Regions from separate parts of the Variovorax defluvii genome, predicted to be linked through region 2. Evidence: riboswitches for the same ligand, from Rfam matches in the RefSeq annotation. Region 2 holds a riboswitch; the other holds the start of a gene.
What was found. A riboswitch is a leader RNA that binds a small molecule or an ion and turns the genes downstream of it on or off. The one in region 2 is predicted to bind glycine.
Positions count from the first base shown of each region.

Region 1: another riboswitch for glycine. It lies ahead of gcvT (glycine cleavage system aminomethyltransferase GcvT); the one in region 2 lies ahead of ABEA07_RS25990 (D-amino acid dehydrogenase).

Region 1 is NZ_BAABGJ010000015.1:199,698-217,548, reverse strand. It holds gene ABEA07_RS09980 (RNA polymerase sigma factor) at 1-314, opposite strand, end outside; gene ABEA07_RS09975 (YciI family protein) at 311-991, opposite strand; gene ABEA07_RS09970 (YciI family protein) at 1,082-1,504, opposite strand; gene gcvP (aminomethyl-transferring glycine dehydrogenase) at 1,744-4,647, opposite strand; gene gcvH (glycine cleavage system protein GcvH) at 4,667-5,038, opposite strand; gene gcvT (glycine cleavage system aminomethyltransferase GcvT) at 5,072-6,247, opposite strand; glycine riboswitch at 6,281-6,393, opposite strand; glycine riboswitch at 6,407-6,508, opposite strand; gene ABEA07_RS09950 (hypothetical protein) at 6,547-7,428, opposite strand; gene ABEA07_RS09945 (TRAP transporter large permease) at 7,657-8,934, opposite strand; gene ABEA07_RS09940 (TRAP transporter small permease) at 9,014-9,508, opposite strand; gene ABEA07_RS09935 (TRAP transporter substrate-binding protein) at 9,593-10,564, opposite strand; gene denD (D-erythronate dehydrogenase) at 10,608-11,624, opposite strand; partial or broken gene ABEA07_RS09925 (LysR family transcriptional regulator) at 11,682-12,586, shown strand; gene ABEA07_RS09920 (putative hydro-lyase) at 12,657-13,472, shown strand; gene ABEA07_RS09915 (MFS transporter) at 13,502-14,791, shown strand; gene ABEA07_RS09910 (hydantoinase B/oxoprolinase family protein) at 14,872-17,851, shown strand, end outside.
Region 2 is NZ_BAABGJ010000081.1:90,494-101,543, forward strand. It holds gene ABEA07_RS25985 (FAD-dependent oxidoreductase) at 1-850, shown strand, start outside; glycine riboswitch at 892-995, shown strand; glycine riboswitch at 1,000-1,105, shown strand; gene ABEA07_RS25990 (D-amino acid dehydrogenase) at 1,195-2,463, shown strand; gene ABEA07_RS25995 (LysR family transcriptional regulator) at 2,482-3,366, opposite strand; gene ABEA07_RS26000 (tripartite tricarboxylate transporter substrate binding protein) at 3,480-4,463, shown strand; gene ABEA07_RS26005 (M20 aminoacylase family protein) at 4,529-5,707, shown strand; gene ABEA07_RS26010 (FIST signal transduction protein) at 5,805-7,073, opposite strand; gene ABEA07_RS26015 (PhaM family polyhydroxyalkanoate granule multifunctional regulatory protein) at 7,108-7,869, opposite strand; gene ABEA07_RS26020 (copper chaperone PCu(A)C) at 7,936-8,424, opposite strand; gene ABEA07_RS26025 (TonB-dependent receptor) at 8,453-10,786, opposite strand; gene ABEA07_RS26030 (DUF2946 family protein) at 10,893-11,050, opposite strand, start outside.

The DNA of each region.
Region 1 (17,851 bases), on a different contig from region 2:
TCCGCGAACTCCGATTGGGCGATGGCGTGCTGCGTGTCGAGTTCGTAGCCGATCTCGTCTTCCTTGCCCGCATGCAGCTTGCGCCGGCGCAGCAGGTCCAGTGCGCGGTGCTTGGCCGCCTGCATCAGCCAGGCGGCCGGCTTGTCGGGCACGCCCTGGGCCGGCCACTGCTCGAGCGCGGCGACCAGTGCGTCCTGCGCCAGCTCCTCGGCCGCGCCGATGTCGCGCACCATGCGCGCGAGGGCGCCGATGATCTTCGCCGACTCGATGCGCCAGACGGCGTTGATGCGGCGGTGGACCTCGTCCGCACTCATCGGACGGGCCGGATTTCGACTTCCGGCCGGTCCTGCGCGAAGGGATAGTGCCGCACCCACGCCATGGCCTGGTCCATCGATCCGGCCTGGATCAGCCAGAAGCCCGCCACCAGTTCCTTGGTTTCCGCGAAGGGCCCGTCCAGCACGCTGGGGCGGCCGCTGCCCGCGCGCACGCGGGTCGCACGCGCCGTGGAGCGCAGGCCGTCGCCGGCGAGCAGCGTCCCGGAACGCACCGACTCGTCATTGCGCCGCGCCATGGCGGCCAGTCGATCAGGGTCGGCAGGGGATTCGGCCTCCGTATCGGCGTCGGCCTTGAGCAAAACGAGAAAGCGCGGCTGCGTGGCAGCGCCGTTCGGGTCCACCCCGGCCAGGCCGCCGGCGCAGCCGGTCTCGCGGATCTCGAAGCAGGCTTCGCCGCCGTGCAGGGTCGCCTCGCCGAGCCAGTCGGCTACGGCCTGCCGGGACTCGGCCTCGACGATGCTGAGACCGGCCACGGGGATGGCAACGGGTGCATCGACCTTTTGCATCTCGCCGCTGCCGCGTGCCATGCACACGCCCGCTTCCGCCGGGGCCAGCGTGATGCTTTCCAGGACGGCCGCGCCAGGGCGCGTGCCGGGAGGGGGGAGAGGGGCGGCCGCGCCATGCGGGCCGGCGCCGTGCAGGATCACGAATCTCATCCAATGGGGTCCTCGTTCCGGGGACCCGCAAGGATATCGCCTCGCGCCCGGCGCCGGAGGCTCGCCCGGCAGGCCTTCGTGCCGGACCGGTCAGGCCTTGCGCGACTCGATCTCGTTCAGCAGGCGCTTTTCCTGCTCGCGCAGCTCGGGGGTGAGCTCGGCGCCGAAGTCCTCCATCTCGAAGACCTGGCGCAGCTCGACCTCCGCGCCGCCGTCGAAGGGCGCGCGCTTGAGCCATTCGATCGCCTCCTCGCGGGAGCGCACCTGCCACAGCCAGTAGCCGGCGACCAGTTCCTTGGTCTCGGCGAAGGGACCGTCGATCACGGTCCGCTTGTCGCCTTCGAAGCGCACGCGGGCGCCCTTGGACGTGGGATGCAGCCCTTCGCCCGCCAGCATGACGCCGGCCTTGACCAGCTCCTCGTTGTACTTGCCCATCTTGGTGAGCAATTCCTCGGTGGGCATCACGCCGGCTTCGCTGTCCTGGCTGGCCTTCACAAGAACCATGAATCGCATTGTCGAAACTCCTGTCGTTGAGTGGAACGAGCCGCGCCGATCGGCGGCGGCTCTACGAAGACGTCGAAGCAGCGGCCGCCGGATCGACAGGGGTGCAGCGGCGAATTGCAAGCAGATGCAACGGCGCCCGAGGCGTGGACCTTTTCAGCACCCCGCGGTGCTCGAGTGCGAGGTGTACGCCGGGCCGTCGGATGTGGGAGAAGACGACCCGATGGGCACTGCGGCCCGAGGCGGGCGCCTCAGGCGTAGTCGCTCACCGGCACGCAACTGCAGAACAGGTTGCGGTCGCCGTACACGTTGTCGATGCGCCCGACCGGCGGCCAATACTTGGCCTGCCGGACCGCGTCGACCGGGAAGGCGCCCAGTTCACGCGAGTAGGGCCGCGTCCACTCGGCGGCCAGCAGGCTGTCGGCCGTGTGCGGGGCGTTCTTCAGCGGGTTGTCCTCGCGCGGCCAGATGCCTTCCTCGATGCGGCGGATCTCGCCGCGGATGGCGACCATGGCATCGACGAAGCGGTCCAGCTCGGCCAGCGGCTCGCTTTCGGTGGGCTCGACCATCAGCGTGCCGGGCACCGGGAAGCTCAGCGTGGGCGCATGGAAGCCGTAGTCGATCAGGCGCTTGGCGACGTCCTCGGCCGTGACGCCGCTGCTGTCCTTGAGCGGACGCAGGTCCAGGATGCACTCGTGCGCCACGTGGCCGTTGGGGCTGGCGTAGAGCGTGGGATAGTGGTCCTTGAGACGCGCGCTGACGTAGTTGGCGCTCAGGATGGCGATCTCGGTCGCGGCCTGCAGGCCGGCCGCGCCCATCATGCGGCAGTACATCCAGCTGATCGGCAGCACCGCGGCATTGCCCAGGGGTGCGGCGGAGATGGCGCCGACGCCGTGGCCCGGCATGCCGCCGCTCACGTGGCCGGGCAGGTACGGCACCAGGTCTTCGACCACGCACACCGGCCCGACGCCGGGGCCGCCGCCGCCGTGCGGGATGCAGAAGGTCTTGTGCAGGTTGAGGTGGCTCACGTCGCCCCCGAACTCGCCCGGGGCGGCCACGCCGACCAGCGCGTTCATGTTGGCGCCGTCCACGTACACCCGGCCGCCATGGGCATGCACGATCTCGCACAGCTCCTTCACGCGCGTCTCGAACACGCCGTGGGTGCTGGGGTAGGTGATCATCACCGCGGCCAGGTCGTCGCGGTGCTGCTCGCAGGCGCGTTGCAGGTCGTCGATGTCGACGTTGCCCTGCGCGTCGCAGGCCGTCACCACCACCTTCATGCCCGCCATCTGCGCGCTGGCCGGATTGGTGCCGTGCGCGGAGGAGGGGATCAGGCAGACGTTGCGGTGGCCCTGGCCCTTCGCTTCGTGGAAGGCCTTGATGGCCAGCAGCCCGGCGTATTCGCCCTGCGAGCCGGCGTTCGGCTGCAGGCTGATGCCGGCATAGCCCGTCGCCTCGCACAGCCAGGCGCGCAGTTGCGCGTCCAGCTCCGCATAGCCCCGCAACTGCTCGGCCGGGGCGAAGGGGTGCACGTTCGCGAACTCGGGCCAGGTGATGGGGATCATCTCGCTGGTCGCGTTGAGCTTCATGGTGCAGCTGCCCAGCGGGATCATGCTGCGGTCGAGCGCGAGGTCCTTGTCGGACAGGCTGCGGATGTAGCGCAGCATCGCGGTCTCGCTCTTGTGGGTGTTGAAGACGGGGTGCGTGAGGAAGCCGCTGGTGCGCCGCAGGTCCAGCGGGATGCGCGAGCCGGCCGTGCCCGACAGCGCGTCGAAGCGCGGCATCGGCGTGCCGGCCGGCACGAACAGCGCCCACAGGCTCTCGATGTCTGCGCGCGTGGTGGTTTCGTCCAGCGAGATGCCCAGGTGCTGCTGCAGGCCCTGGCGCAGGTTGACGCCGGCGGCCTCGGCGCGCTCCAGGATCTTCGGCGTGTCCTCGCCCGTCAGCACGGTGAGGGTGTCGAAGGCGGTGCCGTTGACGATCTCCCGGCCCATCTGCTGCAGGCCATCGGCCAGGATGGCGGTGAAGGCGGCCACGCGCTGGGCGATGCGTGTGAGGCCTTCCGGCCCGTGGTAGACCGCGTACATGCTGGCCACCACCGCCGGCAGCACCTGCGCGGTGCAGATGTTGGAGGTGGCCTTCTCGCGCCGGATGTGCTGCTCGCGCGTCTGCAGCGCCAGCCGGTAGGCCGGGCGGCCCTGCGTGTCGACGCTGACGCCGACCAGTCGGCCGGGCAGCGAGCGCTTGTAGTCGTCGCGGCAGGCCAGGTAGGCCGCGTGCGGGCCGCCGTTGCACAAGGGCATGCCGAAGCGCTGGGTGGTGCCGCAGACGATGTCGGCATCCCATTCGCCGGGCGGCGCCAGCAGGGTGAGCGCCAGCAGGTCGGCGGCCACGCAGAAGGCGGCCTCGCACTGGTGCGCATGGCCGGCCAGCGGGCGCAGGTCGTGCACGTGGCCGGTGGTGGAGGGATACTGCGCCAGCACGCCGAAGAAGGCGCCGCTGGCCATCAGGTGCGGCAGGGTCTCGGAGACGGTGCTGACCTTGACCTCGATGCCCAGCGGCGCGGCGCGGGTCCTGATGACCTCGATGGTCTGAGGATGGCAGTCGCCCGAGACCAGGAAGACGTTGCTCTTGCTCTTGACGCTGCGGCGCGCCAGCGTCATGGCTTCGGCGGCGGCGGTGGCTTCGTCCAGCATGGACGCGTTGGCGATGGCCATGCCGGTGAGGTCGCACACCATGGTCTGGAAGTTGACCAGCGCTTCCATGCGGCCCTGCGAGATCTCGGCCTGGTAGGGCGTGTAGGCCGTGTACCAGGCCGGGTTCTCGAGCACGTTGCGCAGGATCACGCCGGGCGTGTGGGTGCCGTAGTAGCCCTGGCCGATGAAGTTCCTGGCCACCTTGTTCTTCGCGGCGATGGCCCGCAGCTCGGCCAGTGCGCCGGACTCCGTGGTGGGCGCCGGCAGCTGCATCGGGCGGCTGCGGCGGATCGCCGGCGGCACGATGCCGTCGATCAGCTCGGCGCGCGTCCTGGAGGCGACCGCGGCGAGCATGCGGGCTTCGTCCTCGGCCTCGATGCCGATGTGGCGGGCAATGAATTCGCCGGCGTTCTCGAGCTCGGCGAGGGTGGGCAGGGTAGGCAGGGAGGACTTCGGCATGGGAGAAAAAGAAAAGGCTTCAGGCTTCGTCGGCGAGCTTGTCGTAGGCGGTCTTGTCGAGCAGGGCTTCGAACTGCGAGGCGTCGGCGATCTTCAGCTTGAAGAACCAGCCCTCGCCCTCGGGTGCGCTGTTGGCGAGCGAGGGGTCGGCGCGCAGCGCCTCGTTGACCTCGGTGATCTCGCCCGCGATGGGCATGTACACGTCGGCCGCGGCCTTGACCGACTCGACCACGCCGGCGACCTCGCCCTGCGCGTAGCCCTGGCCCACCTGCGGCAGGTCGACGAAGACCACGTCGCCCAGCGCATCCTGCGCATGGAGGGTGATGCCGACGGTGGCGGTGTCGCCCTCGGCTTTCACCCACTCGTGGTCCTTGGTGTACTTGATGGTCATGGAATGGCTCCTAGGGAAAGAAACAGGAATGGCTCAACCGCGGTAGTAGTGAGGCGGCACGAAGGGCATCGTGCTCACCTCCATGGGCACCGGCCTGCCGCGCACGATGGCCTGGATGCGGGTGCCGAGCCCGGCGTAGGCCAGGGCGACGTAGCCCATCGCGATCGGGCGGTCCACGGTGGGGCCGAGCAGGCCGCTGGTCACCTGGCCGATGGCATGGCCCTCGAAGGACTGCAGCGGGGTGCCCTCGCGCACCGGCACCCGCTCCAGCGCGACCAGGCCGACGCGCTTGCGCTTCAGCGTGTCGTGGTCGAGATGGCCGGCGGCGCCGTCGGCCGCGGTGAGCTGGGCCAGCACCTTCGCCGCGCCCGGAAAGCCGCCTTCGCGTGCGCCGCCGCTGCGGCGCACCTTCTGGATCGACCAGGTCAGCGCTGCCTCGACCGGCGTGGTCGTGGTGTCGATGTCGTTGCCGTAGAGGCACAGGCCGGCTTCGAGCCGCAGCGAGTTGCGCGCGCCCAGGCCGATGGGCTGGACCTCGGGCTGCGCCAGCAGCAGGCGGGCGAGGGCCTCGGCGTCCTGCGCGGCGACGGAGATCTCGAAGCCGTCCTCGCCGGTGTAGCCGCTGCGGGTGGCGAAGGCGGCGATGCCGCCGATCTGCAGCTTCCCGCCGGTCATGAAGACGAATTTCTCGCTGCCGGGAGACAGGCGCGCCATCACGGCGGTGGCCTGCGGCCCCTGCAGCGCCAGCAGCGCCTGGTCGGGCAGGGGCTGCACCTGGCAGCGCTGGCCGATGCGGGCCTGGATGTGGGCGATGTCGCTGGCCTTGCAGGCGCCGTTGACGATCACGAAGATCGAGTCGCCGCCCTCGTTGAAGAACATCAGGTCGTCGAGGATGCCGCCCTGCTCGTCCAGCAGCAGCCCGTAGCGCTGCTTGCCCGGCGCGAGTCCCATCACGTCCTGCGGCATCAGGGTCTCGAAGACGGCGGCGGCATCGGGGCCGGACAGGCGCAGCTGGCCCATGTGCGAGATGTCGAACAGGCCGGCGGCCGTGCGCGTGTGGCGGTGCTCGGCCATCAGGCCGGCGGGGTACTGGACCGGCATCGAATAGCCGGCGAAAGGCACCATGCGGGCGCCCAGTTCGAGGTGCAGGGCGTGAAGCGGGGTCTTTTGCAGATCGGTGTCGGAAGCGGAGGCCAAGGTACTCTCCATGGGGGCAGTCCGGATCCATGGCCGAAGCCATGGGCCACCCCTGCTGTCCGCTTTACCTGAGAGATTCGCCCCACGATCGGGGTTTGCTCCTTCGGTGGACGGCCTGTGCGCGAACGCCGCGGCCGCCTCTCTCCAGCAAGGAAACGCCCGGGGTCAGCGGGCGCCTCGTCAGTCCTTTTGCCTGAGCGTTCGGGCCCGTGACTTCGGGGCCCTGCGCCTTCGGCGGCCCTGCATCGCAGAGCGCTCTCCTGACCGGGCGAGTGTACGGGAAAGCCGTGCCGGAATCGTGAGCGCCTGTGTCAGGAACGCTCGAGGCGCATGCGGCGCAGAAGGAATTTCTCCCACAGCTTGTCCGCCAGGAACTGCATGGAGCGCCGCACGTGCTCGCGCGCGTTGCGCGCGTCGTAGGGCGAGCGGATGTCGGCGCCCAATTGCCGGGCACGCACGCTGAGCATGCTTTCCGACAGGCAGCAGCGCGCCTTCATGCGCAGGTCCTCGAAGTTGTGCGTGCCGAGCGGGCTGGCCTTGTGCCATTCGTGGTCCCACTTGAAGCGCCGCTTCTTGTCGTGGCTTTCCCGCTCGTCGCCGATCAGCCAGGCGGACACGAAATCGACGTACGCCGCGTCCACGTGCTCGCGGAACAGCCCCCGGCCGGCTTCGTAGCGCTCGTTCACCAGCGAATCGAGCAGGGCGTTGTCGGGCGAGAGCGTGCCCAGCTTGCGGCGCAAGGTGTCGTTCATCGCGAAACAGTAGGTCGCCACCCATTCGAGCAGCGGCCCCAGCGGCGTCATGGTCGAGCGCGGGAAGTCGTTGATCTCGCCGAAGAGCCAGGGGCCCGAATGCAGCGCGAGCTTGCGGATCTCACCGCCGAAGTGCTGCAGCCGGCGCTCGCTCCACGCATGGTTCGACCCGACGGTGTCGTTCGAGAAGATCCAGACGTCCGGCGCCTCGGCGCGGCCGAGCAGGGCCTTGACGCCGCTGTCCCAGCCGGAAAACTCGCGGTTGCTGTTGTCGCCCGGCACCAGGACGGCCTCATCGAAGCCCGGGCAGGTGAGCGCGCCGCTCGCGCCGGCGTTGTCGACCACCGTCAGGGAGAAGCGATCGCCGCTCTGGGCCAGCCGGCTGCGCAGCGCCTCCAATACCAGCAGCGACCGGTCTCGATGCCGGTCGCCGAATTCCAAATGAACAAATCCGTAGCTCGTCATGCCTTGCAAGGGAAGAAAGAGAAGCGGCGGGTTCGTCCCATGCATTCTCACCGGCGGCGCGTTCCCTGCAAGCGGAAACGGCCACGCCGGCGGCACGCATGGCGCGTGCCGCCATCCTAGCGACTATTCATGCGATGAGCGCTTTCCCGTGTCGGCCGAGACGCCGTGTGGCAGCGAGCGTGTAACGGCCTGTGGAAGCCGTGCCTACTTGGCGTAGACCAGGTCGCGCAGCCCCAGGGAGATGCCGGGCACGTAGGTGATCACCAAGAGGCACGCCAGGATCACCAGCACGAAGGGCACGAGGTGTCCCACGATGCGATCCAGAGAGATGCGCGCCACGGTGCAGGCCGCGAACAGGTTGACGCCGAAGGGCGGCGTGATCATGCCCAGGGCGAGGTTGACGACCATGATCAGCCCGAAGTGAACCGGGTCAACGCCGAAGTGCAGCGCCACCGGCGCCAGGATGGGGGCGAGCACGATGATGGCCGCGCTGGTCTCGATGAACATGCCGATGACGAACAGCGCCGCGTTCACGCCCAGCAGGAACATGGTCGGGGACCGCAGCACGCCTTCCAGCCAGTGGCCGATGGCCTCCGGCACGCCGGCGCGGGTGATCAGGAAGGCGAACAGGCCCGCATTGGCGATGATGAACATGATGACCGAGGAGGAGATCACCGATTTGCGCAGCACCGTGTAGAGCTGCGGCAGCTTGATCTCGCGGTAGATCAACGTGCCCACGATGAGTGCATAGAGCACCGCCACCGCCGAGGCCTCGGTCGGCGTGAAGATGCCGCCGTAGATCCCGCCGAGGATGATCACCGGCATCAGGAGCGCCCAGCCCGCGCGCCAGGTCGCGACGCCCACGCCCAGGCGGCCATCGCCGTCGTTCTTGCCCAGGCCCTTGAACTTGCAATAGACGTAGACGAAGGCCATCAGCGCCAGGCTGATCAGGATGCCCGGGCCGAAGCCCGCGATGAACAGTTCGCCGATCGACACCTCGGCGCTCACGCCGTACAGGATCATCGGGATCGAAGGCGGGATGATCACGCCCAGCTCCGCGCTGGTGGCCTGCAGCGCCGCCGCATAGCTGGTGGGATAGCCATGTTTGATCAGCGCGGGAATCAGGATCGCGCCGATGGCGAAGGTGGTGGCCACCGACGAACCCGACACCGCCGCGAAGATCATGCAGGTCAGCACGCAGGTCATGGGCAGGCCGCCTTGCACGCCGCCGACCAGGCTCTTGGCGAAGTCCACCAGGCGGCGCGAGATGCCGCCGGTTTCCATCAGGTTGCCGGCCAGGATGAAAAAGGGAATGGCGGCGAGCGGAAACTTGTTGATGGCGTTGAACATCTCCTTGACGGAGATCAGCATGTTGGCGTTCGACACCTGGATGCCGACCACCGAGGCGAGGCCGATGGAGACGGCGACGGAGACGGTGAGCGCGAAGCACACCACCATCGTGGTGACCATGACGGGTGTCATAGGACCCCCACGCTTGTCACTTCGTGTACTGCGCTGCCCCCCAAGGGGGCCTTCGCGCCTTCGGGCGGCCGAGCGGCGCTCATTGCGCCGTCTCCAGTTCCTGGCGTTGCGGATCGATCAGGTTGCCCACGATCCCGATCACGCTGAACAGCCCCCCCACCGGCATCGCCACGTACGCCCAGAACATCGAGACCGACTCCAGGCCCGCCATGGTCTGCACGCCGCCGCGCTGCGCGTAGTCCCATCCCCACCAGACGATGACCGCGATGAGCGCGAGCGCTGCCAGGCATACCAGCCAATCGAGCAGGCGCCGCATCGCCGGCGGGCTCCAGCGGTAGAGCACGTCGACGCTGACCATGGCGCCTTGCCGGAACGCGGTGGGAATGCCCATGAACACCATCCAGATCAGGCTGACGCGGATCAGGATCTCCGACCATTCGGCGGGCTGTTCGAGCACGAAGCGGGTGACGATCTGGAACACGCCCAGCGCAGAAGCCACCACCAGCATGAAGCAGGCGACGGCCATGGCCAGGGAGGTGGTCCACCGGTCGAGTCGGAGGAAGGCGGATTTCATGGGCGATGCACTCGGGAATCAACAAAAAACGCCCGCCAGCCGTGGCTGCGCGGGCGTGCGCTGCGGATCAGCGCGGCAGGATGCTCACTTGTAGTTGCGGATCTTGTCGAGGTTGGCCTTGCCGAACTGCTTCTCGAACTCTGCGTTGACCGGCGCCAGCGTGGCCACGAATTTGTCCTTGTCGACGTTCTCGATCACGGTCATGCCCTGGGCGCGCAGTTCCTTCACGCCGTTGGCGTCGTCCTGGTCCACGCGGTCGCGGTTGGCCTTGGCCGCCACCTTCGCGGCCTCGAGGAACGCGGTTTTGTCGGCCGCGCTCAGTTTGTCGAAGGCTGCCTTGTTCATCAGGAAGATGCAGGGCGAGTAGACGTGCCCCGTCAGCGACAGGTGCTTCTGCACCTGCGAGAACTTGGCCGACATGATCACCGGCAGCGGGTTCTCCTGGCCGTCGACCGTGCCTTGCTGAAGCGCGGTGAAGACCTCCGGGAAGGCCATCGGCGTGGTGATGATTCCCAGGCCCTTGTAGGCCGCGATGTGCACGGGGTTTTCCATCGTGCGCATCTTCAGGCCTTTGAGGTCCTCCGGCCCCTTCACGTCCCGCTTGCTGTTGGTCATGTGGCGGAAGCCGTTCTCGGCCCATGCCAGTGCCTTGAAGCCCTTGGCGTCGAACTTCGTCAGCAGCTCCTGGCCGATCGGGCCGTCGAGCACGGCGCGTGCGTGCGCCTTGTCGCGGAACAGGAAGGGCACGTCCAGGATCTTGGCTTCGGGCACGAAGTTGGGCACCGGACCGGTCGAGGAGAAGGCCAGCTCCTGCGTGCCGAGCTGAACCGCTTCGATGGATTCGCGTTCGCCGCCGAGCGAGCCGTTGTAGAAGGTCTCGATCTTGTAGCGGCCGTTGGTGCGCGCTGCCACTTCCTTCGCGAAGGTGTCGATGGCGACGCCCTGGTGCGAGTTCTGGGCGGTCGAGATGCTGATTTTCATGGCTGTCTGCGCGAAGGCGGCACAGGCCATGCCGAGGCCGAGGACGAGGCCGGCGGCCAGTCGGTTCAACTTCATGAGGGAGTCTCCTGTCAAGATGAGCTGTTTTCCAAACGTATGACTATGCATTGACGGGCAGCTTCACAGCGTCGGGATTTTCACGGACGTAGTCGCGGATCACCTGCTCGAAGCTGGCGTCGGGCGCCAGGCCCAGGCCGGCCGCGCGGCGTGCCTCGAAGCGGCCCGGCCAGGTCTTGACGATGCGCTGGATGGCGGGGTCGGGCGTGCGGTCGAGCAGGGCGGTGGCGGCCGGGCCGGCCACGCGCTCCAGCGCCGCGGCCATCTCGCCCACGGTGAGGCTGATGGAGGGCAGGTTGAGGGCGGTGCGCGGGCCCCATTCGGCGTCGCTGGCTTCGGCGGCGCGGAGGATGCCTTCGATGGTGCGCGCGGGGGAGGCCAGCGCCACCGGCGTGTCGTCGGGCACGGGGCAGGGGGCGCGCACGCCGGCCAGCGGCTCGCGGATCATGCCGCTGAAGAAACTCGAGGCCGCGCCGTTGGGGCGGCCGGGGCGCACGCTCACGGTCATCAGGCGCACGCTGCGGCCGCGGATGAAGCCCTTGCGGGTGTAGTCCGCGACCAGCTGCTCGCCGATGAACTTCTGGATGCCGTAGCTGGATTGGGGGGTGGGGAGGGTGTCGTCTTCGATCACGTCGGGAAGCGGCTGCTCGGGGGAGTGGCCGAAGACGGCCAGCGAGCTGGAGAACACCAGCAGCGGCTTCGTGCCCAGGGCGCGCAGGCGTTCGAGGAGGGCGTACGTGGCGCCGAAGTTGCTGCGCATGCCCAGGTCGAAGTCGGCCTCGCACTCGCCGCTGACGGCGGCGGCAAGGTGGAAGACGGCATGGGCGCTTTGCCAGTACGTGGCTTCGGGGTCGGCCAGTTGGGCGTTGAGGTCGCCCACTGCGGGGGTGATGCGGGTTTCGGCGCCGAGGTCGGCGGGGGGTGGGGCGCGGTCGACCAGGGTGATGCGGGTGACGGGTTGGGGGGAATCGCCGGCCAATGAAAGGGTGTCGGTGGCGAGCAGGGTGCGGGCCAGGCGAGCGCCCAGGAAGCCGGCGCCGCCGGTGATGACGATGTGCATGGTGTCTCCTTCTGAGGGGCAGTCTAATCCCAGGCTTGCTCTGTTCGAGATCCGACCATGAATCTGCGTTTCGTAGAAGCCTTCCACTGGGCCGTCGCCCTCAAAAGCGTCACCCGCGCCGCAGAAAAACTCCACCTCACGCAATCCGCCCTCTCCAGCCGCATAGCGGCCCTGGAACGCGAGCTGGGCGTCCTCCTGCTGGACCGAAGAGACAAGCAGTTCCGCCTCACGGTCGCCGGCCAACGCTTCCACGCCTTCGCCCAGCGCCTGCTCGAAATGCAGATGCACATCAAGGCCGAGATGGGCTCCGGCGTCGCCCGCGAAACGGTCCTGCGCGTAGGGGCGATCGAGTCGGTGGTCCACAGCTGGCTCACGGGCTGGCTCAAGCACATGCAGGCCACCTACCCCGACTTCGAACTGGAGCTCACGGTAGAAACCACACCCGTCCTGGTCGACCAGCTCCGCGCGGCAAGCAGGACCTCGTCTTCGCCGCCCTGCCAGCTGCGGGCGACGGCGTGCGCACCCGCGCCGTGCCGTCGATGCCGATGTGCTTCGTCGGAAACCGCGAGTTGCATCGCCGCCGCCGCTACACGCTGCCCGACCTGCTGGCGCTGGACCTGCTGACCTTCCAGCGCGGCTCCCAGCCGCACGTCGCACTGCTCGAGTTGTTCCGCGAGTCCGGGGGCCCGGCGCCGCGGGTGCATGCCATCTCCTCGATCTCCGCGATGGCGCAGCTCGTGGAAGCCGGCTTCGGCATCGCGACGTTGCCGCGCGCCGTGGTCGAGCCGCTGGCGCGGCGCCTGCCGCTGCGGGTGCTCCCTTGCAGTGACGCACTGGAGCCGCTGCCGATCTATGCGAGCTACCGGGACGACCCGTCCTCGCCCCTGCCGGAGGCGGCCCTGGGCTCTGCGGTGGTGCATGCCACGCACGGTGCCGGTTCATCGAAAAAATCGATGAGCTGAGCAAGAAACTTTGCGTTGGCGTTCCGGCGGGCGGATTCCCACAATCCGCCTCATCCACCCTTCAACGCCCATGTCCAGTCTTCAACAACCCTTCCAGGCGCCCGGCGCATCGAGCAGCGCCCGGGCCGTCCGCCTCGCCGCCCGCAATGGCCGGCTGCAATCGCACACCAGCGGCCTGGCCGCCGCGCACGTGCAGGCCAACCTGGTCATCCTGCCGCAAAGACATGCGGCGGACTTTCTGCGCTACTGCCAGGCCAATCCCAAGCCCTGTCCCGTGCTGGGCGTCTCGGAACCCGGCGATCCGTCCATGCCGGCGCTCGGCCATGACATCGACCTGCGCAGCGACCTGCCGCGCTACCGCGTCTGGCGTGACGGCGAGCTGGCCGACGAGCCCACCGACGTCGCCGCGCTGTGGCGCGAGGACCTGGTGAGCTTCGTCATCGGCTGCTCCTTCACTTTCGAGCACGGCCTGCTGGCCGAGGGCATCGCGCTGCGCCACGTGGCGCAGGGACGCAACGTGGCCATGTACCGCACCAGCATCCAGACCGTGCCGGCCGGCCCTTTCCGTGGCCCCTTGGTGGTGTCGATGCGCCCGCTTCGCGCAGCGGACGCCATCCGCGCCGTGCAGATCAGCTCGCGCTTTCCCGCGGTGCACGGTGCGCCGGTGCACCTGGGTGACCCTGCGCTGATCGGCATCCGCGCGATCGGTGCACCTGATGACGGCGATGCCGTCGATGTCATGCCCGACGAGCTGCCTGTGTTCTGGGCCTGCGGCGTCACACCCCAGGCCGCGCTGGCGCAGGCGCGGCTGCCCTTCGCGATCACCCATGCGCCCGGCGCGATGCTGGTCACCGACCTGCTGCACCACCACCTGGCCTGCTTCTAGGCCGATTCCCAAGAAAGCAAGGAGACACGATGAGCACCCTGGACCCCGTTCACTCGGGAGGCGAGACCTCGGCCGGCCGCAGCTGGCTGGGCACGCTGAACCGCAACGAGAAGCGCACCCTGGCCGCCTCCTTCAGCGGCTACGCGGTCGATGCCTTCGACTACTACACGCTGCCGCTGGTCACGCCGATCCTGCTCACGCTGTGGGGCATGAGCAAGACCGAGGTCGGCTTCATCGGCACCGCCACGCTGGTGGCGTCGGCCCTCGGCGGCTGGCTGGCCGGCATCCTGGCGGACCGCTACGGCCGCGTGCGCATCCTGCAGCTCACCATCCTGGTGTTCGCCATCTTCACCTTCGCCTGCGGCCTGGCACAGACGCCCGGCCAGTTGATGGTGGCTCGCACGCTGCAGGGCCTGGGCTTCGGCGGCGAATGGGCGGTGGGCTCGGTGCTGATCGCCGAGATGATCCGCCCGGCCTACCGCGGCAAGGCGGTGGGCCTGGTGCAGAGCAGTTGGGCCATCGGCTGGGGCGCGGCGGTGCTGGTGTCGATGGCGCTGTTCTCCTTCCTGCCGCCGGAGGTTTCGTGGCGGGTGATGTTCCTGCTGGGCCTGCTGCCGGCGGTGCTGATCGTCTTCATCCGCCGCTCGATCCGCGACCCGGAGATCTACGTGCAGACCCGCGCCGCGGTGGCGCGCGGCGAGCGCAGCGGCAACTTTCTCGCCATCTTCAAGCCGGGCATCCTGGGCACGACGGTGCTGGCCAGCCTGCTGTTCACGGGCATGCAGGGCGGCTACTACGCCATCGGCGTGTGGCTGCCGACCTTCCTCAAGAACGAACGCCACCTCACCGTGCTGGGCTCGGGTGGCTACCAGTTCATGTTCATCGTCGGGGCCTTCCTCGGCTACCTGTGCGGCGCCTACCTGTCGGACCGCCTGGGGCGGCGGCTGGCCTTCATCCTGTTCGCGGTCGGCGCCGGCACGCTGGTCTATGCCTACACCCTGCTGCCGATCACCGACGGGCTGATGCTGGTGCTGGGCTTTCCGCTGGGCTTCTTCATGTCGGGCATCTTCAGCGGCGCGGGCGCCTTCCTGGCCGAGCTGTTCCCGAATGAACTGCGCGGCTCGGGGCAGGGCTTTTGCTACAACTTCGGGCGCGGCATCGGTGCGACCTTCCCGGCGCTGGTGGGCGTGCTGAGCGACCGGCTGCACATGCCGCTGGGCACCGCGATCGGGGTGTGCGCGGCGGCGGCCTATGCGATCGTGGTGGTGGTGGCGCTGTGCCTCCCCGAGACACGCGGCCGCGATCTGCATCAGAACTGATCCCGCTTTCCTTTCTCCTCCGTGATGCGGCGGCCCTCGAGGGTCGCCCTGTCCCTCCGCGACCCCATCGTTCCTTCATCATGAGCAAGCATCCCATCTCTTCGACTTCCCGCTGGCAGTTCTGGATCGACCGCGGCGGTACTTTCACCGACCTGGTCGGCCGCGATCCCGAAGGCGGTCTGCACACCCTCAAGCTGCTGTCCGAGAACCCCGAGCAGTACCGCGACGCCGCCGTCGAGGGCATCCGCCGCCTGCTGGGCCTGGGCCCGGGCGAGCGGGTCACGCCGGAGCGGGTCGAGTGCGTGAAGATGGGCACCACGGTGGCCACCAACGCGCTGCTGGAGCGCAAGGGCGAGGGCACGGTGCTGGTCACGACCGGCGGCTTCCGCGATGCGCTGCGCATCGCCACCCAGGCCCGGCCGCGGCTTTTCGACCGGCACATCGTGCTGCCTGAATTGCTCTACGAACGTGTGATCGAATCCAGCGAGCGCGTGGATGCGGATGGCAGCCTCGTCCGTCCGCTCGACGAGGCGGCCCTGCGCGTCTCGCTGCAGCAAGCCTTCGATGCCGGCCTGCGCGCCTGCGCCATCGTCTTCATGCACGGCTGGCGGCACCCGGCGCACGAACTGGCGGCCGAGCGCATCGCCCGCGGGGTGGGCTTCACGCAGGTCTCGGTCTCGCACAAGACCAGCCCGCTGATGAAGCTGGTGCCGCGCGGCGACACCACCGTGGTCGACGCCTACCTCAGCCCCATCCTGCGCCGCTACGTGGACCAGGTCTCGCAGCAGATGCCCGGCGTGCCGCTGTTCTTCATGCAAAGTTCGGGCGGCCTCACGCAGGCGCAGCGCTTCCAGGGCAAGGACGCGATCCTGTCCGGGCCGGCCGGCGGCATCGTCGGCATGGTGCGCACGGCGCTGGAGGCCGGCCATCCGAAGGTGATCGGCTTCGACATGGGCGGCACCTCGACCGACGTCTCGCACTACGCGGGCGAATTCGAGCGCTCCTTCGAGACCCACGTGGCGGGCGTGCGCATGCGCGCGCCGATGATGAGCATCCACACGGTGGCGGCCGGCGGTGGCTCGGTGATCGGCTTCGACGGCGCGCGGCTGCGGGTCGGGCCGGAGTCGGCGGGCGCCAACCCGGGGCCGGCCAGCTACCGGCGCGGAGGGCCGCTGACCACGACCGATGCCAATGTGCTGCTGGGCAAGATCCAGCCGGACCATTTTCCCCACGTCTTCGGCCCGGCGGCCGACCAGCCGCTGGACCGCGAGGCGGCCCGGCGCGGCTTCGAGGCCATGGCACGGCGCATGGCCGAGGCGACCGGCCGCGAGACGAGCCCGGAGGAGGTCGCCAGCGGCGCCCTTCGCATCGCGGTGGCCAGCATGGCCAATGCGGTCAAGCGCATCTCGGTGGCGCGCGGCTACGACGTCACGCAGTACACGCTGCAATGCTTCGGCGGCGCCGGCGGGCAGCATGCCTGCCTGGTGGCCGATGCGCTGGGCATGGAGCGCGTTTACCTGCATCCCTTGGCCGGCGTGCTTTCGGCGTTCGGCATGGGCCTGGCGGATCAGCTCGCGATGCGCGAGCGGGCGCTGGAGCGGCGTCTCGATGCCGAGGGCCTGGCGGCGGCCCGCCGCACCGCGCTCGCGCTGGCGGACGAGGCGGTGACCGAACTGCACGCGCAGGGCGCGGCGCGCGCCGGCATCGCCACCGTGCAGCGGGTGCAGTTGCGCTACGAGGGCACCGACACCGCGCTGCCCTGCACGCTGCCGATGGCGCAGCCGCAGGACCAGGCCATCGCCGCGCTGCGCGAGGAGTTCGAGGCCGCCTACCGCCGCCGCTTCGCCTTTCTGATGCCGGACCGGGCACTGGTGATCGAGGCCGTGACGGTGGAGGCCACCGCCGCCGGGGAGCGGACCGCCGTGGCATCCGCAGGCGGCGACACAGTCCCGCACGCCCCGGCGCCGCACGCCGCGGTGCGCGTCTACTGCGAAGCCGACGAGCAGCCGGCCGGCTGGCGCGATGCCGCACTCTTCCTGGAGGGCCAGCTTCGTCCCGGTGCCACCCTCGACGGCCCCGCGATCGTCGCCGGCGGCAACGCCACCACCGTGGTCGAGCCCGGCTGGCAGGCGCGCGTGGACGCGGCCGGCATGGTGCTGCAGCGGGTGCGCCCGCGCGTCACGGCGCAGGCCGTGGGCACCAGGGCCGATCCGGTGATGCTGGAGGTCTTCAACAACCTGTTCATGAACATCGCCGAGCAGATGGGGCTGCGGCTGCAGAACACGGCCTACTCGGTGAACATCAAGGAGCGGCTGGATTTCTCTTGCGCGCTGTTCGACGTGAAGGGGCAGTTGATCGCCAACGCGCCGCACATGCCCGTGCACCTGGGCTCGATGAGCGAGTCGATCCGCACGGTGATCGACGCCAATCCCGGCATGAAGCCGGGCGACGTCTACATGCTCAACGACCCGTACCACGGCGGCACGCACCTGCCGGACATCACGGTGGTGACGCCGGTGTACCTGTCGCCCGGCGATGCGACGCCCTCGTTCTACGTGGCCTCGCGCGGCCACCATGCGGACGTGGGCGGCATCACGCCCGGCTCGGTGCCGCCCTTCTCGAAGACCATCGAGGAGGAGGGCGTGCTGATCGACAACTTCAAACTGGTCGAGCAGGGGCGCCTGCGCGAGGCCGAGGTACGCGCCCTGCTGGCGAGCGGCCCGCATCCTTCGCGCAATCCCGAGCAGAACATCGCCGATCTGCGCGCCCAGGTCGCGGCCAACGAGAAGGGCGTGCAGGAACTGCGGGCCATGGTGGCCCAGTTCGGCCGCGAGACGGTGGCCGCGTACATGGGCCACGTGCAGGACAACGCCGAGGAGTCGGTGCGCCGCGCCATCTCGGCGCTGAAGGACGGCGAGTACAGGCTGCCGCTGGACAACGGCGCGCGCATCCAGGTCCGCGTGCAGGTCGATGCCGCCGCACGTGCCGCGACGGTCGACTTCACGGGCACCAGCGCGCAGTTGCCCAACAACTTCAACGCGCCCAAGGCGATCACCATGG
Region 2 (11,050 bases):
CGACGAGCGCGCCTTCCAGAACCGGATGAGCGGCCAGCCCCGCTGGCATGCGCTGGGCTGCGAGGAACGACTGCTGTCGACCGCCGAAGCACTGGACCTGGAACCGGCCCTGCAGGCGACGCGTGTCGCGGTGGCCGGCGCCGCCCACGCGACCGACGACGCGGCCTCGCGCGATCCGGCTCAGTTCGCCGCCAGCCTGGTGTTCCTTTGCCGCGCGGCAGGTGTGCGTTTCCTGACGCGGCACCAGGTGCTCTCCATCGAGGAACGATCCGGCCGGGTCGACCACGTCGAGGCCCTGGACGCGTCCGGCCGCCGCGTCAGGCTCGAGGCGCAGGCCTACGTCCTGGCCCTGGGGGCCTCCAGCGTCGTCCACTCGGAGAAGCTGGGCATCCCGATGCCGCTCGACTTCCAACGGGAGTACATCCTGACCTTGCCGATCCTGGATGCCACGCGCGCGCCGCGCATGATGCTGCACGACCGGCAGGGCCGCCTGCACATCCGCCGTGTCGAGACGCCGGCGGGTGATGGCCTGCGCGTCTCCCGCTGCGTGCGCGCCCGCCGCGAGGACGAAGGCGAGCCCGATTCGGACCGTTTCGACGCGATGCTCCGGCGCGTCGAGGCCCTGCTGCCCGGCGCGGTCGACACGGGCCGCGCCGCTTTCGAGACTGCCACGCTGGCCGTCCCCCGCAACGGGCTTCCGATGATCGGCAAGACGCGGCTGCGCAACCTCTTCCTCAACACCGCACCGGGCTCGCGCAACTGGATCCGGGCCTGCGGCGCGGGCAAGTCGATCGCCCGAATCGTCAGCGGCCTGCGGCCCGAGGTCGAGTTCGCGTTCCGGCGCCAGTAGACACGCGACGCTTGGTGCTGAGGCCGGCGCCCCCTACAATCCGCCCCAATGCAGGAGAGCGGGCTGCCGGCAGGCGGCCCCACCGAAGGCGCAAACTCCCATAAACGCTCAGGTCGGCTCGCGCAAGCGGGCCTGTACTGCACCAACTGTCAAAGCCGTCTGGAGAGCCATCGCCCAGCGCGATGCACCGAAGGAGCAAGTCCGTTGCGGGCGCAGCGGATGAATCTCTCAGGTACCGAGGACAGGGGGAGCGGCAACTTGGACGCGCGGTCTGGTTGCTTGTTCTTCATCGCAGGCTTTCCGTTCCATCGCGTTCGAGCACCGCCACTTCGAAGGTTCTCGAAATGCATGTGATCGTTCTCGGCGCCGGCCTGCTCGGCGTCACCTCCGCTTACTACCTGCGCCAGCTCGGCCACGACGTGACCGTCATCGACCGGCAGGCCACCCCGGCCGCCGAAACCAGCTTCGCCAACGGCGGGCAGATCTCCGTCAGCCACGCCGAACCCTGGGCCAACCCGAGCGCACCGCTCAAGGTGTTGCAATGGCTGGGCAAGGAAGACGCGCCGCTGCTCTTCCGCCTGCGCGCGGACATGCGCCAGTGGCGCTGGGGCCTGTCCTTCCTGCGCGAATGCACACCGGCGCGCACCCGCCGCAACATCGAGCAGATCGTGCGCCTGGGCACCTACAGCCGCGCGCTGCTGCAGGAGCTGCGCAGCGACAAGCGCATCCAGTACGACCAGCGCATGCAGGGCATCCTGCACTTCTACACCACGCAGAAGGAGTTCGACGCCGCCCTGGCGCCGGCCGAGCAGATGCGCGCCTTGGGCTGCGAGCGCCGCGTGATATCGGCCGACGAAGCCGTGCAGATCGAACCGGCGCTCGCCCACATTCGCCCGCAGCTTGCCGGCGCCACCTACACGGCGGCGGACGAGTCGGGCGATGCCAACCGCTTCGTGCGCGAGCTGGAGGCGCTGGCTCGGGCGGACGGCGTGAAATTCCTGATGAGCCACACCGTCACCGCGCTGCGCGAAGCCGGCGGCGCGATCGACCATGTCGAGGCCACGGACAGCGAGGGCCGTTTCCAGCGGGTGCGCGGCGATGCCGTCGTGCTGGCGATGGGCTCCCTGTCGCCGCTCTACGCCGAACCGCTGGGCATCCGCCTGCCGATCTACCCGGCCAAGGGCTACTCGGTCACGCTCCCGGTCAAGGACTCTGCGAAGGCCTACCAGGTCTCGCTGACGGACGACGAGTACAAGCTCGTGTTCTCCCGCTACACCTCACCCAGCGGCGACCGCATGCGCATCGCCGGCACGGCCGAACTCAACGGCTACGACCGCGACCTCAACCGTGTGCGCTGCGAAGCCATCGTGCGGCGCGTCGAAGCGCTCTTCCCCGGCGCGGGCGACACCACGCAGGCCCAGTTCTGGACCGGACTGCGCCCCGCCACGCCGAGCAATGTCCCGTTGATCGGCCGCACCCGCCTGTCCAACCTGTTCCTCAACACCGGCCACGGCACCCTGGGCTGGACCCATGCCTGCGGCTCGGGCAAATCCATCGCACGCATCGTCAGCGGGCTGAAGCCCGAGGTCGACTTCGCTTTCGCCGGCGCCTGAGCCTGTACCGCCGCGCGTTCAATCGCGCATGAGCTCCTGCATCAGCGATCGCAGGATGCCCAGCGCCGGCGCTTCCGTGCGCCGGCGCAACGTGACCAGGCCGAAGCGCGCCACGCCATCCATCGGCGGATCCATCTTCAACTCGACCAGGTCCGCAGCCGCCGCGCGGATCGCCAGCAGCACCGCATCGCTGCGCCGCACCACCTCGACCAGGCTCGGGACTTCCTCGCACTGCACCGTCACGCAGCGGGCGGGGTGCGCCTCGGGCCCATAGGCCTCGACCAACGTGCGCGCGACCTCGTCGCTCAGCGGCGTGGAGGCGATCGGATAGCGCTGCACCGCCTCGAAGCGCACTGCCTTGCGCAGCCGCGTGAGCGGATGCCCGCGCCGGCACATGAAGGTGCCGCGCATCTCCCGCACCAGGCCCAGCGCGAGATCGGGTGCGGGCCTGAGTGAGCGCACATCCACCACCAGCGCATCGAGCAGGCGATCGCGCAACGACTGCGCCAGCATGTCGGTGCCGCCGCGTGCCACCGCGACACGCACCTTCGGGTGCCGCGTCGCCATGTGCATCAGGAAGGGTGTCATCAGCATCGCGCCCGGCCCGGAGCCCATGCCGATGCGGACCAGACCGCCCTCCCCCTCGCGCAGCTGCCGGCCGCTGTCGCGCAGTGCGTCGGCCTCGAACACCAGATGGCGCGCGCGCTCCAGCACTTCGCGCCCGAAGGCCGTGAGCTCGTTGCGGCGGCCGATGCGGTCGAACAGCGGCATGCCCAGTTCCTCTTCGAGCGCGCGAATGCTCCGGCTGAGCGCCGGCTGGGTCAGGTGCAGGGCCTGCGCGGACTGGCTGAAGGAGCCGGTCTGCGCGAGCGAGATCAGGTGCCTGAGCTGGACCAGCGTCATGGACGGGGCCTCCGAAAACATTGCATCGAACTCATGCTAATGCAGACAACAATGCATTGGACGTTGGGATTCACAACTCCTACGATTCGCGGCAACCCACCCCTGGAGCCCCGATGACCTCGCTCTTCCAACGCTCGCGCCTGCTGCTGGGCGGCCTGCTGATCGCCGCCGGTGCGGCGTCCGCCCAGACCTATCCATCCAAGCCGGTGACGCTCATGGTCCCCTACCCGGCCGGCGGACCCTCGGATGCGACGGGGCGCATTTTCACCGTGCCGCTGGGCAAGGAGCTCGGACAGCAGGTGCTGGTGGAAAACCTCGGCGGCGTCAGCGGCGCGCTGGCGGCGCAGAAGGTGCTCGCGGCACCGCCCGACGGCCATTACATCTTCCAGGGTTCTCCCAACGAAGTGATCCTCTCGCCGCTGGCCAATGCGGCCGTGAAGCTCAAGGCCGAGGACTTCCGCCTGGTGCACCCCGTGGCCGATGCGGTCATGGTCTTCGTGGCCCGCAAGGACCTGCCGGCCAACAGCGTCGACGAGCTGATCGCGCTGGCCCGCAAATCGCCCGACAAGCCCCTGAGCTACGGCAGCGTCGGCGTCGGCTCGCTCTACCACCTGCTCCTGGAGAAGGTGCAGCTGCAGACCGGCATCAAGCTCATGCACGCCCCCTACAAGGGCAATGCCCCGCTGCTGCAGGACCTGGGCGGCGGGCAGGTCGACTTCGCCGTGCTGGTGTACAGCGCCGCCATGGGTGCGCTGGCCGAGCAGGGCCGCCTCAAGGTGATCGGCCAGCTCGGCGCGCAGCGCTCGGAGCTGCTGAAAGACGTGCCCACCGTCAGCGAAGGCAAGGAGCTCAAGGACTTCGCCTACAAGACCTGGAGCGGTTTCATGGTGCCGAAGAACACGCCGGAGGAGGTGGTGCAGCGCCTGCACAAGGCGATCGGCGCGACCCTCAAGGATCCAGGCGTACGCACGCAACTGGCCGCCCAGACGCAGGTCGCCTCCGCGCCGATGACACTGGCCGAAGCGGCGAAGTTCTTCGAGACGGAGACCTCCCGTTATCGGGAGATCGCCAGGTCCATCAACCTGCAGCCGCAGTAAGCTGAACACATGAGCCGCAGGACCGTTTCCAAGGCGAATGCCGCGGCCGAAGGCGAGGTACCCCGATGAGCACGCTTCTCGATCAATTGCACGCGCAGGCCGACACCTTCATCGCATTGCGGCGCGACATCCACCAGCATCCGGAGCTGGGCTTCGACGAGCACCGCACCTCGGCGCTGGTTGCACAGCGTCTCGAATCCTGGGGCTACGAGGTCGAGCGCGGCCTCGGCGGCACCGGGGTGGTGGGCCGGCTGGTGCGCGGCCAGGGGCAGCGACGCCTCGGCCTGCGCGCCGACATGGACGCCCTGCCGATCGACGAGGCCACCGGCCTGCCCTACGCCAGCCGCCACGCCGGCGTGATGCATGCCTGCGGCCACGATGGCCACACCGCCATGTTGCTGGCCGCGGCCGAGCACCTGGCCGTGCGCGGCCGCTTCGACGGCACGTTGAACCTGATCTTCCAGCCGGCCGAGGAAGGCGGCGGCGGCGCGGTGCGGATGATGGAAGACGGCCTGTTCGACAAATACCCCTGCGACGCCATCTTCGCGATGCACAACATGCCCGGCATGCCGCAGGGGCGGCTGTACCTGCGCGACGGCCCGGCCATGGCCTCCTCCGACTACGCGACCGTGACCCTCACCGGGATCGGCGGCCACGGCGCCCTGCCCCACCGCACCGCCGACCCGATCGTGGCCGCGGCCAGCATCGTGATGGCGCTGCAGACGGTGGTGTCGCGCAACATCGACCCGCTCCAGATGGCCGTGGTGACGGTCGGCGCGGTGCACGCCGGCAAGGCCAACAACGTGATCCCCCAGACCGCCACGCTCGAACTCAGCGTGCGCGCGCTCGACCGCGAGGTGCGCAAGCGGCTGGAGGAACGCATCAGGTCGTTGATCGCGGCGCAGGCCGAGAGCTTTGGCGTGCGGGCGCAGGTCGACTGGCGGCCCGGCTATGCGGTACTGGTCAACACCAAGCCCGAAACCGACTTCGCCCGCCAGGTGGCCCTGGAGCTGCTCGGCCCCGAGCGCGTCACCCTGGAAGGTCCGGCCTTGCCGGGCAGCGAAGACTTCGCCTTCATGCTCGAGCGCGTCCCCGGCAGCTACCTGCTGATCGGCAACGGCGCCGGCGAGGGCGACGGCCACGGGGCCTGCATGGTCCACAACCCGGGCTACGACTTCCACGACGCCAACGTCGCGATCGGCGCGGCCTACTGGGTGCTGCTGGCCGAACGCTTTCTGAATTGAGTTCTCCCCCCGGGCTTCCCCACTTCGTGGGGTCCGCCGACCTCCTCCCCGGGGGCAACACCAGCGGCCCGGCAAAGTGTTCCACGATGACGTTTTTTCAGTCGTCGGCCGTGAAGACAGTGAGCACGCCGGTGTAGCCGTACAGGTGATGCCGCGCGATCTCGCCGGCGGCGAAGAAGCCGACCAGCGGCACGTCGCCCAGCGCATGGCGCACGATCTGCAACTCCGCGCCCGGCGCGCCGAAATGCGGTCCCCCGCGGCCCGAGCAACTGACGTACACCGCGCCCGCGATGCGCCGCGCCGGGTGCGGGGCGGCCTCCGCCTCACCGGCCGCGACCGCGCGTGCGGTCGCGAGGGTCTGCTCTTCCGGCTCCAGTTCCTCGCGCACTTCGGCGCAGATGCGCATCAGGTCGGCGCGCGCGGCCTGGGCGTTGCGCCGCACGAAGCTCATGCGCATGCCGGCCTCGGCCCGGTCCGCAATGGCGATGCCGCGGCGCGTGGGATCGAGCCCGATGATGTGCCGCACCAGCACGTCGGCACCCAGATCGCCGGTGCGCCGGATGCCGTCGCTGCCCGCATCGACCAGGCCGACCAGCGTGGCGCGCACCGCCTCGATGGCCTGGTGCGGCTCGGCGAGCGACACGCCCAACTCGGCCAGCAGCACTTCCAGTGCCGCTTCGCCATCGAGCTGGAGCAGCACGTTGCCCTCCACCTGCGTGATCACCCGCTCGCGCGACACCGGCTGGCAGCCTTGGGTGACGCGCGAGACCAGCCGCACGCCCTCGCCGAAGGCCACACCCGACATGCCGCCCGAAAACACGCCCCTCGCCGCGCCGTGGCCGCGGATGTTGCCGTTGCCGCCGATCGCGAACTGCAGGGCGCCGGCCCGACCCGAGGACAGGCCGCCGAAGAGGTAGCCGGTGTCGGTGCGCCCCGCCATCTCGGCGACCAGTTCAGCCAGGTCCGGCGTGGCGGGGTCGGCATGCACCAGCGCCGTGTGGGCCGAGAAGCCGCTCATTTCGGCGCCGGCCAGCGGCGCAACGCCGGAGAACACGCGGTACTGGTCGCTGGGCAGCTGGCACAACATGACGCTCAGGGCCGGCTCGTCGAAGTACTCCGCGTTGTTGGCCGCCACCCCGATGCCGACGGTGCCGGACCAATCGGTGATTTCGGGCAGCTCGGCGCCCAGGTGGTCCAGGATCTCCTGCGCGTCCGCTGCGTAGTGGTCCGTGATGTAGAGCAGGCCCAGCGTGGGCGCGTGCGCATAGTCCGGCAGGGCCAGTTGTGCCCGAAGCTGCGCGAGCACCAGCCCGGCCGCCATGCGCCATTGAGGGTGGGTGGCGTGGCCCGTCGGAAACAGCTTCATGGTCTCGTGCTCCCCGGCGTGGGTTGAAAGGGACTCAGCGCGTCCGCTTGCGCGGCGCTGTCTTCTTGGCCGCCGCGCGCCTGGCAGGCTCCTTCTGGGTGGCAGGGCGCGCCTTCGCAGGCGGGCTTGCCGCACCCATGGCCTGGCCCACCGCGTCCGCCAGCGGCTGGGCCACGGCGGGCATCTTCAGGCGCGAAGCATCCTGCAAAGCCGAGCTGGCGATCTGCTGGAACTGCTGGGTCAGCGCACCCCACCACTGCAAGGGGTCGACCACGCCGCCGGCGGCCGCCGCGTCCGGGCCGTTGGCCATGGCCGGCTTGGTCTTGGCGCCGCGCCTGGGCGCGGGTGCCGGGGCCGCCGGTTCCGATGCGGCCGCGGCCTCGGCCTCGAGTTCGGGTTCGGGTGCTGGAGGCGGTTCGGGCGCCGCAGCCCGAGGAGCGGGCGCTGCCGGAGCCGGGGCGGGTGCCGGCGCCGCCGGCCGGGTGAAGGCGTTCGCGAGATCCTCCATGCGCAGGTTCATGCCGCGCAGGGTCGACAACGTCATCTTCTGCACTTCGAGCGCCTGGATGGTGGCCTTGAGCGCATGGCCGTTCTGCTCGAGCCAGAACTGCACCGCCTTGAGTTCCTGGATGCGCTTGTCGACCTCCTCCACGCTCAGCGTCGGCGCGACCCAGCTCGACATCGTGGGCAGCCCGGGCGCGGCGCCGCTGCCGCCCGCCGCACCGCTCGCCAGGCTCTGCAGGAAATCGAAGCCCGGGACGAACTGGCTGAAAGCGAAGGGCTTGGCGTCACTCATGGGATCTCCTCGAACAGAGTTGTCGTGCGGCCAGCTTACTCCAAGCGCCGGGACTTGAGACCGCGCTCAGTGCTTGTGCATGTGCCCCGCCGGCGCCGGCGTGGCGCCGGCACGCACCGGCAACGTCAGGTCCAGCGAACTCTTCTGACCCTTCGCGTCCTCGAACTGCAGGGTCAGCGGCAAGGTGCTGCCGTTGGCCAGGGGCTTCTTCAGGTCCATCAGCATCAGGTGGTAGCCGCCGGGCTTGAGCTCGACGGTCTGGTGGGCGGGCAGTTCGAGGCTGTGGTCCAGCGCGCGCATGCGCATGGTGTCGCCCTCCATCTTCATCTCGTGGACCTCGGCCACGCCGGCCGCCGGTGTGGAGGCACCCACCAGGCGCGCGCCCGCGGGCGCCGTGAGCTTCATGAAGGCGCCGGTGCCGCTCTGGCCGGGGACGGTGGCACGGGCCCAGGCGTCGCGCACCTCGACGGGCGCGGGCCCCTGCGCCAGGGCGCTGCCGGCCGCGGCCAGGAGCAGGGAGAGGACGATGCGGCGGGAGAAAGGACGATGGTTCATGGCAGGGTTTCCGGGAAAGAAGTGTGGATCAAAGATCGAAACGCAGCTCCGCGCTGTACGTGCGTTGCGGGTAGGGGTGGAAGTTCCAGTATTTGTCGTTGTTGGCGTTGTCGATGCCGAAGGCGGCCGACCAGCGCTTGTCGATCTGGTAGCGCACGCGCAGGTCGACGGTGAAGTAGCGGCTGGCGCCAAAGTAAGCGTCGGCATGGACGTCGCTGTTGTCCAGGCTCGAATACTGGCGGCCGCTGTAGCGCGCGGCCACGGTGAAGGCCCAGCGCACATCGGGCTTGTAGCTCGCATAGACGGTGGCGCGCCAGCGCGGCACGCGCGGCTGCCACTTGCCCACGCTGGCGGGGAAGGCAGCGTTGGCCACGATCTTCGAATCGGCGTAGGTCAGGCTGCCCCCGAGGTCCAGGCCCCTGGCCAGCACATCCTGCCCGGTGTAGGCCAGCTCCAGGCCGGTGGTGCGCACCTTGTCGATGTTCTGCACGCGCGAGACCGTCGAGTTCGGGATCAACTGGCTGTAGAGCGCGTCGCGCGTCGTCTCGTGGAAGAGCGTGGCGCGCGCCAGTCCGTGTCCCAGGTCCTTCTCGGCCGAGAGCTCACCGGTCCATGATTTCTCGGGCTCGAGGGCCGGGTCGTTGATGAAGGACAGCGCGCCGCCCGAGGTGGCGCCATACAGCTCGCCCACGGTGGGAAAGCGCACCGCCCTGCCCAGCGAGGCCTTGAGCACGGTGTCCTGCGCGAGCTGGTACGCCAAGGCCGCCTTCGGCGAGAGATGGGACTCGCCGCGCGAGGCATAGGCCTGGCGGCTGCTCGCGGTGGCGGTGAAGCCCTCGCTGGCCTTCCAGTCCTCGTAGCGCAAGCCGAGCACGGCCTTCCAGCGCGGCGCGAAGGCCCAGCTGTCCTGCACCCAGGCATGCAGTGTCTGCGTGCGGCCGCCCACGTCGCTGACCGGCGACCCTGGCAGCGCCGGCCCGTCCAGCCAGTTGCCGAGAACGTTGTTCTTCGCGATGGCGAGCTTGTAGGCATCGCGGCCGATGCCGAAATCCACCACGTGCGCGCCACCCACGCCCTGGGGCCGCCAGGTGCCCTTGGCCGCCAGCGTGTTCCAGCCGGTGCCGTCCTGGTCCTGCAAGGTGCCGGTCCCGCCGACGGCGGCCAGCGGCAGTGCGACGGTCGGTGCGCGCTGGCGGTCCTTCGCGTAGTCGTAGAGGCTCGCGGCCAGCTCCCAGTCGAACTCGCCCTGGGTGTTGCTCTTGACCGAGAGGCCGTGCATGGAGTGCGTCTGCATGTCGTTCGTCAACCCGAATGCCGTCGGGGCGACCGTGTAGCCGCGCCCGGCGATGCCGACCGGCCCGCTGAAGACCGGCTGGCCGGCGGCATCGCGCAGGTAGCTCTCGGGCCGCCCCTCGGACGTGTTCTGCCACCAGCCCAGCGTATAGGTCGCGCGCAGCGTGGGCGAGAAGTCGTAGGCCAGCTTGAGCTTGGCATGGTCCTGCACCGTGCGATAGGCGCTCCCGGTGCCGAGGATGTACCAGGGCATGTTGGTGGTGTTGAGCCCCGGCACGAAACCGGCCACCGGCGTGCCGCCACGACCGGGGGCCTCGGGCACGCCCGAGGCCACGGTGGCGGTGGCGAAGGTCAGGGGCTGGCCGCGGCTGTCGGTACGGTTCAGATCGATCCACCAGGACCAGTCGCCGCTCTTGCTGCCCAGCGAAGCGCTGGTCTGCCAGCCGTCGATGCGGTCGCGCGAGTTGTACAGCGCGAAGGGCTGCGAGAAGTAGCCCGCCTTGACGTGGGCCTCCAGCTGGGTCGGCATGCGCGTCACGTAGTCGACCACCGCGCCGGCCGAATTGCCGGGGTAGGCCGCGGAAAAAGGGCCGTACATCACGTCCACCCGATCGATCTCCTCGGGCGTGACCAGGCCCCAGCGCGGGGCGTAGTTGGTGCCGTTGGCAATGCCGTTGCCCAGATAGTTGGACAGCAGGATGCCGTCGGCATAGACCGCCGAGCGCGCACTGTTGCCGGTGCCCGAGGCGCGGGTCGACAGGATGGCGTGGTTGTAGTCGCCGATGTAGCGCTTGCGCACCAGCAGGCTGGGCAGGTATTTGAGCGCGTCCTCGCTGTCGGTGGCGTTGATGCGGGTCTCGATCTCCTCGCGCGTCACGCCCTCGATGGTGGTGGGAATCTGCGTGGGCAGCGAGCTCGGCTGGCCGCCGGTGACTGTCACGATGCCCAGCGACTTGACGCGCTCGGGCACGGTGTCGGCGGGCGGGGATGCGGTCTGGGCCGCCGCGGGCGCGACCAGCCAGGGGAAAGCTGCGCCCAGGGCGAGCGACAACACGGTGTTCTTGTTCATGGAAAGCGCTCCTCGGCGCCGCAGGCGCCGGTGCATGACGAGGGGATCGAACGCAGGGCGCCCCCCCTACCCGGGTGCGCCTCGCGCTACGGACACGACGGCAGGCTCAGAGCGCGGGTGGGCCGCGCGCCGGCAGCGGCGCAGCGGTGGCCGCGGCGATGCGCGCGGCGGGGATGGGCTGGACCGCATGGCCCAGCGGGAGCGGATGCGGCAGGGCCTGCCTGACGGCTGGCGGCGGTGCGCCGGTCAGCAGGCACAGGGGAC